2 regions of the Clostridium sp. LBM24168 genome follow, and region 1 is predicted to be linked to the other one. Evidence: predicted binding sites of a transcription regulator. Region 1 holds the regulator's gene; the other holds the start of a gene.
What was found. Region 1 encodes HrcA, which represses chaperone genes, less so after heat shock. Its sites were predicted from a motif close to TGTTAGCACTCNNNNNNNNNGAGTGCTAACA; they were not measured.
Positions count from the first base shown of each region.

Region 2: htpG (molecular chaperone HtpG) is a predicted target of HrcA. The motif match lies at 4,371-4,401, and genes of this name have one in related genera.

Region 1 covers NZ_CP196861.1:438,096-445,777, forward strand. The annotation lists gene lepA (translation elongation factor 4) at 1-956, shown strand, start outside; gene hemW (radical SAM family heme chaperone HemW) at 967-2,124, shown strand; gene hrcA (heat-inducible transcriptional repressor HrcA) at 2,313-3,353, shown strand; gene grpE (nucleotide exchange factor GrpE) at 3,413-4,099, shown strand; gene dnaK (molecular chaperone DnaK) at 4,163-6,031, shown strand; gene dnaJ (molecular chaperone DnaJ) at 6,173-7,318, shown strand; gene prmA (50S ribosomal protein L11 methyltransferase) at 7,353-7,682, shown strand, end outside.
Region 2 covers NZ_CP196861.1:1,622,168-1,629,849, forward strand. The annotation lists gene ACSVC9_RS08020 (cell wall-binding repeat-containing protein) at 1-1,412, opposite strand, end outside; gene ACSVC9_RS08025 (deoxyribonuclease IV) at 1,428-2,321, opposite strand; gene htpG (molecular chaperone HtpG) at 2,413-4,287, opposite strand; gene ACSVC9_RS08035 (methyl-accepting chemotaxis protein) at 4,434-5,594, opposite strand; gene ACSVC9_RS08040 (D-isomer specific 2-hydroxyacid dehydrogenase family protein) at 5,664-6,647, opposite strand; gene ACSVC9_RS08045 (GDSL-type esterase/lipase family protein) at 6,698-7,276, opposite strand; gene lpdA (dihydrolipoyl dehydrogenase) at 7,354-7,682, opposite strand, start outside.

The DNA.
Region 1 (7,682 bases):
TGGCAGAAAAACCCCTTGAAGGATATAGACCTGCCGTACCAATGGTATTTAGTGGTATTTATCCTGTAGATGGAGCAAAATATGGAGAGTTGAAAGATGCACTTGAAAAACTTCAGGTTAATGATGCAGCTCTTTCTTTTGAGCCTGAAACTTCTATAGCATTGGGATTTGGATTTAGATGTGGATTCTTGGGACTTTTACATATGGATGTTATTCAGGAGAGAATAGAAAGGGAGTTTAATTTAGATATTATAACCACAGCACCTTCAGTTATATATAAAATAATGAAAACTGATGGTACTATCTTAGAACTTACCAACCCAACTAATATGCCTGAACTATCTGAAATAAAATATATGGAAGAACCTATAGTAAAAGCTTCAATAATAACTCCTTCAGATTATGTAGGTGCCGTTATGAAACTTGCACAGGATAGAAGAGGTACATTTAGGGATATGCAGTATATTGAAACTACGAGAGTATGTTTAAATTATGATATACCACTTAATGAAATAATATATGATTTTTTTGATGCTCTAAAGTCAAGAACAAGAGGATATGCATCTTTTGACTATGAATTGAAAGGTTATAGTGAAGCAAAGCTTGTGAAACTGGATATACTGCTAAATGGAGATATAGTGGATGCCCTGTCAATGATTGTTCCTGAAGAAAGGGCATATGAAAGAGGAAAATATACAGCAGGAAAATTGAAAGAAATAATTCCAAGACAGCTGTTTGAAATACCTATTCAGGCAGCTGTTGGTGGAAAGATTATAGCGAGAGAAACAGTCAAGGCTATGAGAAAAGATGTTCTTGCAAAATGTTATGGAGGAGATATATCCAGAAAGAAGAAATTGCTTGAAAAGCAGAAAGAGGGCAAAAAAAGAATGAGACAGGTAGGCTCTGTTGAAATACCACAGGAAGCTTTTATGGCTATTTTAAAGACGGAGGATTAGTGATGTTTTAATGGAACTATATAAATATGGAACCAATTTAAAAAAGGGCATATCACTATATGTACACATGCCCTTTTGCTGCAAAAAATGTCTGTATTGTGATTTCACATCCTTTAGTGGAATTGAAGGATTAATGTCAAAATACTCCATGGCTCTTGCTAAAGATATAAGCAATTTGTCAAAGATGAAAATAAAAAGTATATTTATAGGAGGTGGTACACCTACTTATATGAATATAAGTTCATGGAGAAATATATATGGTTCTATAGTAAATCTTAAAACTATTGAAAATATGGAATTCACTGTAGAAGGAAATCCAGGAAGTCTTACAGAAGAAAAATTAAGATTTTTAAAGAAAATAGGAGTTAACAGATTGAGCATTGGCCTCCAGGCATGGCAGAATCATATACTTAAAAATCTGGGAAGAATACATACTGTGGAAGAGTTTATAGAAGGATATAATCGTGCTAGAAAACTTGAATTTTTAAATATAAATGTGGACTTGATGTTTGGGATTCCTGGTCAAGAGGTTTCAGATTGGGAAGAAACTCTAAAAAATGTAGTGAAATTGCAACCAGAGCATATATCCTGCTATAGTCTTATAATTGAACCAAATACTCCATTTTATAATATGTACAGGAGAGGATATATTGAGCTCCCAAATGAGGATAAAGAAAGGAGAATGTATGATTTTGCCCTAGATTTTTTGAATTCAAAGGGATATGAACAATACGAGATCTCAAATTTTTCAAAGAAGGGATTCAAGTGTGTCCACAATTTAACATACTGGAATCTTCAAGAGTATATTGGATGTGGGTTAGGTGCCTGTTCATATTTAAATGGGTACAGGTATAGAAAATCAAGGAATATAGAACAATATATAAAAGAAGCAGAAAAAAATAAATTTATTAAATATGATCTTCATAAAAATTCCATAGAAGATGATATGGAAGAATTTATATTTATGGGGCTTAGGAAGCTTAGTGGAATATCCATATCTGAATTTGAACTGAGGTTCAAAGTAGACATATATTCCATATATAAAAATGTTATAAATAAGCATATAAAATTTGGAACATTAATTAGAGAAGGAGATAGGTTGTACTTGAGTAGAAGGGGAATACAGGTATCAAATAGTGTTATGTGTGAGTTTATTTTGACTTCATAGATAAATGATGTAGATATCAAAAGGAAACTTGAGTATTTTCTATAAATATTTGTTTAAATTTAATATATTGTGAAATCTGTCTATATAATACACATTGTATATAGTTGACAAAAAAAAATATCAGTGATATTTTTTAATCATGGTAGTTAGCACTCAACGATAGCGAGTGCTAATAAAAAGGTGATGATATGGAAATGGATGAAAGAAAAATAAAAATACTTCAGGCAATAATAAATGATTATATAAAAACTGCGGAGCCTGTGGGATCCAGGACCATAGCTAAAAAGTATAATCTGGGAATAAGTTCAGCTACTATAAGAAATGAGATGGCTGATCTTGAAGATATGGGGTACTTAGAGCAACTTCACAGTTCTTCAGGAAGGAAGCCGTCAAATAAGGGGTATAGGCTTTATGTTGATAAATTAATGCAAATACCAAATCTTAGCGAAGAGGAAATGTACGAAATAAAAAGACAAATTTTAGACAGTGCAATTTTTGAGATGGATAGGGCAATAAGACAGGCAACTCTTCTGCTGGCTGAATTGACTAAACTTACATGCATAGTAAGAACGCCATCTGTAAGTAGGAGTTATATAAAACATATGCAGCTTATAAATATGGAGTTCAACAATAATATACTGTTAGTATTGGTTACAGACAGTGGTGTTATAAAAAATAATGTAATAAAAGTTAAAAAAAATGTCTCTGATAAAGTCCTTACAAAGCTTAGCAATCTTCTCAACAATAGACTGAGAGGGCTAAACAGTGAACAAATAAATTTAGAGGTAATAAATAATATAAAAAATGATTTAAAAGGCTACGAAGATATATTTAATGCAATAATTCCTGTGCTATACGAAAATCTGAGAAGCGCAGATAATTCTGATATATATATGCAAGGTACTGTAAATATATTTAATTATCCGGAATACAAGGATGTTGAAAAAGCAAGAGAGTTTTTATCAATGCTTGATAATAAAGATAAGGTCAATGAACTTTTAAATGATTCATCAAATATTTCAGTGAAGATTGGCAGTGAAAATTATATAGAAGGGGCAGAAGACTGTAGTGTTGTATCAACAGTTTATAATTTAGGCAGTAAGCCTATAGGAAAGATTGGATTGATAGGCCCTACAAGAATGCCTTATTCAAAAGTCATATCTGTATTGTCAAATGTAGTTAGGGAATTGAATTATATTTTGACTAATACTTATTTTGATGATGATTGAATTCTATGTAGGCCTGCCTTTAATATAAATATTAAATTGAGATTGGAGGAAACAATCAGATGTTTAAAAAGAAGGATGATATTAAGGCCAATAATATTGAAGAAGATGAAAACTTGGAAAAAAATTCAGAAAAAGATTTAGATAAGTCTGAATGTAATGAGGAAGTAGGAGTTTCTGAAGAGTATGAGGAATACAATGAAGAAGGAAGTAATGAAGAAAATAATGATAGTAAGAAAAAATCAGCTAATATCCAAAGTATAGAAGATCAAAAACTAATAAAAAGTTTAAAAGATAAGAACAAAAATTTAAAAGATGAAAATAATAAGATTAAGAGTGAATTTGAAACTCTAAAAGACAGATTATCAAGAACAGTTGCAGAGTATGATAATTTTAGGAAAAGAACAGCCAAAGAAAAAGAAAAGATATATACTGATGTTTGTGAGGATGTACTTAAGGAAGTACTTCCGGTACTTGATAATTTGGAAAGGGCTGTTTCAATAGAAGGAAATGCGGAAGATCTGAAAAAGGGTATAGAAATGACAATGAAACAATTTAATGATGCTTTAAGGAAATTGGATGTTGAAGAAATTCCAGTGGATAGTGGATTTGATCCGCATCTACATAATGCAGTTATGCATATAGAAGATGAAAAATATGATAAAAATTCCATCGTAGAAGTATTTCAGAAAGGATATAAAAAGGGAGATAAGGTAATAAGATACAGCATGGTTAAAGTTGCAAATTAATACAAAATATAAATAATTTATTAAGGGAATTTTGAAGTTAGTCAATTTAGGAGGTAAGTTAACATGTCAAAAATAATAGGTATTGATTTAGGTACAACAAATTCCTGTGTTGCCGTTATGGAAGGTGGAGATCCTGTAGTTATAGCAAACTCGGAAGGGGCAAGAACAACTCCATCCGTTGTTTCATTTCAGGCAAATGGAGAAAGACTTGTAGGACAGGTGGCAAAAAGGCAGGCAATAACAAATCCTGATAAGACAATAATGTCAATAAAGAGACAAATGGGAACAGACCATAAGGTAGATATAGATGGAAAACAGTATACACCGCAGGAGATATCTGCAATGATACTTCAAAAAATAAAATCTGATGCAGAGGCATATTTGGGAGAACCTGTTACTGAAGCGGTTATAACAGTACCAGCATATTTTAATGACAGCCAAAGACAAGCAACCAAAGACGCAGGTAAAATTGCAGGACTTAATGTAAGAAGAATAATAAATGAACCTACAGCAGCTTCTCTTGCATATGGACTTGATAAAACTGAAACGAGTCAGAAGATATTTGTTTATGACCTTGGCGGTGGTACTTTTGATGTATCCATACTTGAACTTGGAGATGGGGTATTTGAAGTTAAAGCAACAAATGGAGATACACGTCTAGGCGGTGATGATTTTGATCAGAAGATAATAGATTATATAGCAGATACATTCAAAGCTGAAAATGGAATAGATTTGAGAAATGACAAGATGTCACTTCAAAGGTTGAAGGAAGCGGCTGAGAAAGCTAAAATTGAATTATCATCATCTATGCAAACAAATATAAATCTTCCTTTTATTACAGCAGATGCTACGGGTCCAAAGCACATAGATATGAATCTGACAAGGGCAAAATTCAATGAACTGACTCAAGATTTGGTTCAGAGGACAATAGAACCTATGAAGAAGGCATTAAGCGATGCTGGACTTACAATAAATGATATAAACAAGATTATATTAGTTGGTGGTTCTACAAGAATTCCTGCAGTTCAGGAAGCTGTTAAGAATTTTACAGGAAAAGAACCATCAAAGGGAGTAAATCCTGATGAATGTGTAGCTGTAGGTGCAGCTATCCAGGCAGGAGTTCTAACAGGAGATGTAAAAGATGTATTGTTGCTTGATGTTACACCTCTTACACTTGGTATTGAAACTTTAGGAGGAGTTGCTACTCCGCTTATTGAAAGAAATACTACGATACCGACTAAGAAGAGCCAGGTGTTTTCAACGGCGGCAGATGGTCAGACTTCTGTTGAAATTCATGTAGTTCAGGGTGAAAGACAGATGGCCGCCGACAATAAAACTCTTGGAAGATTCACGCTTTCAGGTATAGCACCAGCTCCAAGAGGAATTCCTCAAATAGAAGTTACATTTGATATAGATGCAAATGGCATTGTAAATGTATCTGCTAAAGATAAAGGAACTGGAAAGGAAGCAAATATAACAATTACTGCTTCTACTAATTTGAGTGATGATGAAATAGATAAAGCTGTTAAGGATGCAGAAAAATTTGGCGAGCAGGATAAAAAGAGAAAAGAATCTATAGAAATCAAAAACAATGCGGATCAGGCGCTTTACCAAACTGAAAAGACATTAAAGGATCTTGGTGATAAAGTATCTGCAGAGGATAAGAAATCTGTAGAAGACAAAATGGATGCTTTGAAAAAAGTCAAAGATGGGGATGATATGGATGCCATAAAGAAAGCCACCGAAGATTTGACACAGACATTTTATGGCATTTCATCCAAGATATACAGCCAGAATGCTCAGTCAGGTCCAAATCCGGGAGCAGGTCCAAATCCGGAAGCAGGCTCAAATCCAGGGGCAGACAACGGTAATGCAGGAAAAAATGATGGCAATGTAGTTGATGCAGATTATAAAGTGGATGATGATAAATAGTATTTTCTCTTCACGATTATATAATAAATGTGTATAATGGTAATAGTTAAGGGATGAGTTCTTTACTCTTCCCTTAATTTAAGTAAAACTTAATTATTCTAGGAAATTTAGTATGTTTTCATTAGGTGGTGAAGTATAAAAATGGCAAATAAAGACTACTATGAGGTATTGGGACTTCATAAGGGCGCGAGTGATGATGAAATAAAAAGAGCTTTTAGAAAGATGGCTTTAAAATACCACCCGGATAGAAATCCAGATAATAAGGAAGCTGAAGCGAAGTTTAAAGAAATAAATGAGGCTTATCAGGTTCTATCAGATCCACAAAAAAAGGCACAATACGACCAGTTTGGTACAACTGATTTTGGTGGTGCAGGAGCACAGGGAGCAGGCTTTGGAGGATTTGATTTTTCGGATCTTGGTGGTTTTGGAGATATATTTGATTCGTTTTTTGGAGGCGGTGGATTTTCTCATGGAAGTAGCAGAAGAAGAAATGCACCAGAAAAAGGAGCAGATCTTGAATATACTCTTAATCTGACTTTTGAAGAAGCAGCTTTTGGAGTAAAAAAAGAGATAACTATAAATAAAAATGAGACTTGTGAACACTGCCATGGTACAGGAGCCAAACCGGGCACAAAACCGCATACTTGCGACAAATGTGGTGGAACAGGTCAAATAAGGACACAGAGGAATACTCCTCTTGGAAGTTTTGTAAGCATGAGTACCTGTGATAAATGCGGTGGATCTGGAACTATAATAACTGAACCGTGTCCTCACTGTAAGGGTAAGGGAAAGGTAAGAAAGCGTAAAAGAATAAATGTAAATGTCCCAGCAGGAGTTGACAGTGGTAATATTATTCCTATAAGAGGACAAGGAGAAGCAGGTTCAAATGGAGGACCATCAGGTGACCTTTATATAAACATAAAGGTAAGTACTAGTTCTACATTTAAAAGAGAGGGATCTGATGTATATATAGATAGGCATATAAGCTTTGGGAAAGCAGTTCTGGGTACTACACTTAAGGTCCCAACTATAGACGGAGAAGTAAAATATGATGTTCCACCAGGAACGCAGTCTGGAACTGTGTTTAGACTTAGGGGAAAAGGTATAACGAGGGTAAATGGGCATGGCAGAGGAGATCAATATGTAAATGTAATAGTTGATGTTCCAAAGAATATAAGCCAAAAACAAAGAGAAATATTGATTGATTTTATGAAAGCCGGTGGTGAAACGATAGATGGAGAAAATGGAAAGGACACACTTATAAATAGGATAAGGCGTAAACTCTAATTGATAATATAAATTTATTGAAAAGTGGTGTATTATGGATAAAAATTGGATGGAAATTTCCATTGAGACTACTAGTGAAGCAGTGGAGGCAATTTCAGGAATATTGTATAATATAGGCGTTATCGGTATATCAATAGAAGATCCAGAAGATATTGAGTTTAAAAGGAAGAGCCCTGAAGACTGGGATTATTTTGATAATAGCCTTTTAAAAGTAAAGGACTATACATTGATAAAGGCATATTTCAAGAAAAATGAAAATTTTGAAGAGAGTTTAAATTATATAAAACAATCAATAGATAATCTATCAGAATTTAACATAGATAAAGGCAGTGGTTCAGTTAAGGTAAGAAAGGTAAATGAGGAA
Region 2 (7,682 bases), 1.2 Mb from region 1:
CCATTAAAAATTAATACGGCATCTATATTTACAGTATCCTCAGGAATATAATTGTAACCTCTGATAGTAATATATGCTTCATTACCATCGTATTTTTTATCTACAATACTGCAATTATCAAGCACCACTGCCGGTTCAGGATTACCATATCTCATGTATGTCTTTCCATTTATATTCTTGAATTCAAAGTTTATAAAATTATTTATATAGCTGTCAGTATAATATTTATCAAGCTCATAATTTGAATTTAAGTAATTGTAAATGGAATTCCCCTCAATATTGTCTTTTAAAGGTGCATAGCTTATACCGGAAATATCGATATATGAATTGCCATCCACTTCAATATTGAGCAAATCCTTCATGGCATTTTCTCCATCTGTCAACAATGCTTTAGCACTCCCGTCAGAAATATAAAATCTGCTCTTTAAATCACTTTCAATTTCTTCACTTATGGCACCAGTCCCACCAAGTAAAATCAACTTCTTATAATTTGAACCATCAAGATATTGTCTCTGTTCGGATATATCCTTCCCATCCGTTAATATTATAGGAGAATTCATTTTAGCGGCCAATACACTTCCTGACAGTGCATCGGCAAAATTATTGCCGCCTGCAATAATCGAAGTATCGGAATCCAAATTAAAATACCTGCACAAGTTTAAGGACGTGGCATATCTGTTTTCTCCCCCTATTCTTATTATTCCATCATCTGTCAAATCAGGCAGAGTCGCCTTCAGTTCATCAATCAGTCCATTACTTATAGCACCCATTCCTCCTACAACATATATTTTGCTTGGAAGTATTCTCTTTAATATATCCTTAGTTGTTCCATACAATTTTTCAGAACTGCACATAATAACTTGATATGACTTTGAAGCTGCAATACTTGACACGCTCAAAGCATCTGGGAAATTCAATCCATTGACAAGAATCAACGGTGTCCCTTTCTCCACATTCATAGAATCCACAATCATTGAATTTGTTCCAAATCTGTCAATTCCACCTAATCTTCTTACATTTTTATACCCAACAGCCTTTAAGCTGTCATAAAAATTTTTATCTACTAAAGCTTCCCCTCCCAATATATATACAGTGCCATCCAGGCTAAGTCTCTCCTTTATAAAACTCATGACACTTTCCTTTGAGGCTGTATCCTTTCCAACAAGAAGGATAGGTGCCTTAAGTTTTTTTGACAACAGGGAGCCTGACAATGCATCAGGGAAATCATTTCCACTGGCTACAATTACATTCTCCAGTTTTTCACTGCTGAATTGATATGCTATATTTTCCGAAGTTTCATATCTGTCTTTTCCATATATCCTGCTTACAGAATAATCTCCCTCAGCATATACCGATCCTGAAACTCCTACAATCAAATATACCAGTGTAATTACAGTTATAATCTTTTTCATTGTTATTACCTCCACTTACTTTTTGAATATGTCATTCTTTATATTTCCATTGAATGTTCCAGCCTTGAGCATATCAATTTCATATTTATACGGAGGTTTCTTAATTCCTTTATCATTTGAAAGATATGGTGTTTCCAATATCTTTGGTACACTTTTCAAATCTGCATGATTGGCGATATAGCACAGTGTATCAAATCCTATACTCCCAAAGCCAATCATCTCATGTCTGTCTTTTCTAGATCCACGTGGATTTTTACTGTCATTGAGGTGAATTACCTTCAGCCTGTCAATTCCAATTATCTTGTCAAATTCATTTAATACTTCATCAAAATCATTTGCAACATCATATCCAGCATCATTTATATGACAGGTATCAAGACATATAGAAAGCTTTTCATTATATTTTACTCCATCTATTATCCTTGCAATTTCATCAAAACTTCTTCCACATTCAGACCCTTTCCCAGCCATGGTTTCCAGAGCTATATTCACTTTTTGATCCTTTGTAATGACTTCATTGAGTCCTTTTACAATTTGTTTTATACCAGTATCAATTCCCGCTCCGACATGAGCGCCTGGATGAAGCACTATATTCTTTGCCTTTTTCATTGCAGCAGTTCTATTTATTTCATCTTTTAAAGAATTGATTCCAAGTTCAAACGTACCCGAATTTAAGCTGTTTCCAATATTTATTATATAAGGTGCATGCACCACTATTTCTGAAATTCCATGAGCATCCATCTTCTTTATTGCCTCATCAATTCTAAGCTGCTCCAGAGGTTTCCTAAAAGTATTCTGCGGCGCCCCCGTATATACCATAAATGTATCTGCACCATATGAAACAGCTTCTTCAACAGATCCCAGAAGCATCTTTTTTCCATTCATTGAAACATGTGAGCCTATTTTCAAAAAATCACCTCCCTGTATTTTAATTATACCAAATAATAAGGCCAGATGGATATAATATCCTCTCTGGCTTTCATTTTTTCATCATAATACGTTATTTAATCAGGCAGCATACATCATTTGCAAACTGTACTGGATCTTCGACAGGAAGTCCTTCAATTAAAAGTGCCTGATTATACAAAAGATTAGAGTACATCTTTAATTTTTCCTTGTCTTCTGAAAATGCCTTCTTGATGGCTTTGAACATCTCATGGTTTGTGTTTATCTCCAGGATCTTATCAGCCTTGATATTTTGATTATTAGGCATCATATTGAGTACTTTCTCCATTTCAATTGAAAGCTCTCCTTCATTTGACAGGCAGACAGGATGAGTTTTTAATCTGTTTGATGCTCTGACCTCCTTGACTTTGTCCTTTAAAACATCCTTCATGAAATCAAACAATTCTTTATTTTCCTCAGTTTCCTTTTTACTTTCCTGGTCATCTGAATCAAATCCTAAATCCTTGCTTGAAACGGATTTGAACTCTTTTTCCTTGTATTTCATAAGCATTTTTATTGCAAATTCATCCACATCATCCGTAAAATACAGTATTTCAAAGTTCTTGTCTTTAACTAATTCCGTTTGTGGAAGCTTCTCAATTTTCTCTATGTTCTCACCAGCTGCATAATATATATATTTCTGGTCTTCCTTCATACGGGAAACATATTCATCTAAACTTACAAGTTTCTTTTCAGTAGAAGAATAGAACATAAGCAGGTCCTGAAGTACATCCTTGTTGGCTCCAAATTCCGAATAAACACCATATTTCAGCTGTTTTCCAAAGCTGTTGTAAAACTCAATATATTTATCCCTGTCATTTTTCATCATGAGGAGAAGCTCGCTCTTTATTTTATCTTTTATTTTCTTAGCAATAAACTTGAGTTGTCTGTCATGCTGGAGAAGTTCCCTTGAAATATTGAGAGAAAGATCCGCTGAATCAACCAACCCCTGAACAAAACTAAAATAATCTGGCAGCAAATCTGCACATTTTTCCATTATCAAAACTCCATTGGAATACAACTCCAATCCTTTTTCAAATTCCTTTGTATAAAAATCATAAGGCGCTTTTGCAGGAATAAAAAGCAATGTAGTATAACTAACCATACCTTCCACTTTGGAGTGTATAACCCTAAGCGGTTTCTCATATCCAAAATGTTTATCCTTGTAGAACTGCTCATAATCTTCAGACTTGAGCTCATTCTTGTTTTTTCTCCAGATGGGAACCATGCTGTTTAAGGTTTCATCCTCAAAATAATCTTCATATTCCTTGTCATTATCTTTTTTTGGCCTGCTCTTTTTTACCATCATCTTTATAGGATATTTTATAAAATCGGAATATTTTTTTACCAATGATTGAATTTTATATTGATCCAAAAATTCATCATATTTTTCATCTTCAGTATTTTCCTTGATTTTTAACGTAATTTCAGTACCTATATTTTCCTTTTCACAAGTTTCTATATCATAGCCTTCCACACCTCTCGATTCCCATTTATATGCCATATCTGAATCGATTGAACGGCTCTTCACGGTTACTGTATCAGATACCATAAAAGCAGAATAGAATCCAACTCCAAATTGTCCTATTATATCTACTCCATCTTTTATTTCATTCTCATTTTTAAAGGTCAGTGATCCACTTTTTGCAATGGTTCCAAGATTGTTTTCAAGTTCATCCTTTGTCATGCCTATTCCCGTATCTGTAATGGTAAATGTCCTATTGTCTTTATCAACTGTAATTCTAATGTAGAAATCATCTTTGTTAAAATTTACATTTTCATCTACAAGTGAGCGATAATAACTTTTATCAATTGCATCACTTGCATTTGATATGAGCTCTCTTAGGAATATCTCCTTGTTTGTGTAAATAGAATTAATCATTAAGTCAAGCAGCCTTTTCGATTCTGCTTTAAATTGTTTTGTAGCCATTCTATCATTTCCTTTCAATATAATAAATATAATAAAACCACGCTTGTCTTTTTGGGTCAGCATGGTTTATTTATTATCATTTCTGTTAGCACTTCATATAATTGAGTGCTAATTTTATTTTAGCAATTATTTTTTCTTTGTCAAGACTATTCTCTGTCTTTTTCAGTAAGTTGTATCATTTCCTCTCTTGTTTTACTCATTTCCTCCAGCTTATCTTTAATATTATTCAGACTGCTAAGTAATTTGTTGTTCTTTTCAGATATTCCCTGCATACTTCCTGCACTGTCTGTAAAATTTTGTGCCATTTCATTTATAACTTTTACTATTCCTTCAATAAAAACCTTCAATTCCTCAGATGAAGCACTGAAATTATTCATAAATCCATTTATTGTACCAGCATCTTCTAAATATTTTGAGGATGCTCCTTCAAATTTATCGTAATCCTGTGTAACTTCTGTAGATATATAATTTAATGCACTTTTAGAACCATCTACCAGCCTTTTTACAGAATCTACTACCGAATCAACTATTGTCTTTATATTTCCTGCCGTTTCACCAGATTGTTTTGCAAGTTCCTTTACTTCATCCGCCACTACTGAAAATCCTCTTCCGGCCTCACCTGCTCTTGCAGCTTCTATGGATGCATTTAAAGCCAATAAATTAGTCTGTTCGGTTATATCAATTATTGCTTCTGTAAGTTTATTTATTTCATTTACAGACTTACTGTCTTCTATTGCACTTTCTATGTCCTTTCTTATCTTTATGTAGATATCACTTGATCTAGTTCGTGATTCTTTAGTTGATTTCTGAAGTTTCTTTCCCTCTTCAGAAAATTCTTCAGCGAATTTGGCACCTTCTTTTGCCTTGTTTGCTATATCTTTTACTGCATTGCCCATCTCACCTGAAGATGCTGCTATTTCTTCTGCAGATGCTGAATTTTCCTCTAAACTTGCGGATACATTTTCTATTGCTCCAGTGGATTCATTCAGATTTTCTTCCAGTTCACCGATAAAAGATTTTATGCCCTTTACTTCTTCACCTATCCTGTTTACTAATGTTGTTCCATTAGTTATAACATCTTTCAAATGATTCTCGGCTATTTCATTAAAATCCTGCTCCACCTGATTTACTGCCAAAAATTTCTTTGAAAATAGAATAGACCCTACTATACTGGAAACAATTCCTATAACAAGCATTATTGAAATTATCGACACCGAAACCTCTTTAAAAGCAAACACCGAGAAAATTATCATGGGTATCATGACAATCATAAAGATAGATATTACCGCTTTTTTTGTCAAATTCATTCCAAATTCACTCCTTTAAACTATAAGCTGACTAATTATCGTCAATATTGGATAGAATCTTTATATCTTTCATCTAGAAATTTCCCATGGATTTTCTTTTCCCTCCATAAATAAAATACAGCTTAAAATTGAATGTTCTACCATATCCGATACAGCTTGATCCGTATAAAAAGCAGTATGTGGTGTAATAATAACATTAGGCATAGACTGCAGAATTGCAAGTTCTCTATTATTAATAATTTCACCTTTCATATCACTATAATAAATGCTTTCTTCATTTTCAATTACATCCAGTGCTGCCCCTCCTATTTTTTTATTCTGAATTCCATCTATAAGATCATCGGTATCAATAAGTAATCCTCTTGCGGTATTTACAACAATCACACCCTTTTTCATAAGGGAAATAGATTCCCTATTTATCATGTGACGATTATTCTTTGATGCAGGTACATGGAGTGTAATAATATCGCTATTCATAAAAAGTTCCTTTAAGGAAACATATTCTGCATATTGTTTTACTTCCTTGTTCTCATATAAGTCATAGGCCAAAAATTTGCATCCAAATCCAGACAAATGCTTTATTACAGTTCTTCCAATTTTTCCTGTTCCAATAACACCTACAGTCATATTCCCCATTTCTCTTCCCCTAAATCCCTTAAGGGAATAATCCTGCATACTGCTTCGACCCAGTATAAGCTTCATTTTTCGCAATATCATAAACATCAGCATAATTGCATAATCGGCTACACTACTTGGAGAATAGGTTACATTTCCTGCCTGCATCCCCAATTCTTTTACTTTTTTCATATCTATGTGGTCATATCCTATTGTCCTTGTAGATATGAACTTTACTCCTACTTTATTAAGTTTTTCAATTACTCTTCCAGGAACAGGACTTGAAATAATACTGATACATTCAAATCCTTTTGCAAGATTTGCATTGTCCATATTCAGTGTTTCTTTACAGAATTCTATTCCAACATTATATTTTTTACTGAATTTGGCAAAGTACTCTTCTTCATCTTTTCTATAACTATATACGAATATATTCATCAAACTTAAACTTCCTTTCAACCACTATTAACACTATGTAATTATTTATATTATAACTCACTTTGATTCAATATGAAAATTATGTCGGTCATTTTCCTGTTTCCCTCTGGATTTAAATGAACACCGTCCATATAGTATTTTTTGTCCCCTCCTCCATTTTTCTTTAGGAACAAGGAAAAAAAATCTAGAATTCTTATGTTATAATTTAATGAAAATTTTTTTAGATAATAGGAAAGCTCTTTTATATCAAAATTCATATTGTCAAAATCAGTTATATTTCCCCAATTTTTTTTTGCTGTTTCAGTGCATATAGGTATGGGAAGCCCTATTATAGGTATTATATTATTATACATGATTTGAAAAATTATTGATGTAATATTTGCCATGACCTGCTGCACAGGAAGTTTCCATACAAAATCATTTGTTCCTCCCATAATTATTGAATAAGTTGGATTTTCTAAAATAACATCCCTATACACTCTCGAAAGCATACCCGCCGAAGTATCACCTGATATTCCTTTGTTTACAACCTCAACTTTTAATTTTTTTTCTAGAAGAGAAGTCCACACTTCACTCCTTTTTAATCTATATCCATAAGTAACACTATCCCCTAGACACACTATCTTCATATCCTATACCTCCTATATTAAAAATATACTAAGCCCCAACAAAATTAAGCAGGGCTTAGTATATTTTAAATTAAAATTTAATTTACCATATTAAGTGATCGCTTTTCCACAGCCAGTGCAGCCTCTTTGAAAGCTTCTCCTATTGTAGGATGAGCATGTACCGTAGTAATTATCTCCTCTACAGTAGCTTCAAGTTTCAAAGCAAGTGCCCCTTCAGTTATAAGATCCGTAGCTCTAGGTGCAAGAATATGAACACCAAGTATTTCTTCTGTTTCTTTATCTGCAATTATTTTTACAATTCCATCAGTATCACCTGATATCATTGCTTTTCCATTAGCAGAAATAGGGAAAATACCAATTTTATAATCTACTCCACTTTCCTTTGCTTTCTCCTCGGTAATTCCAA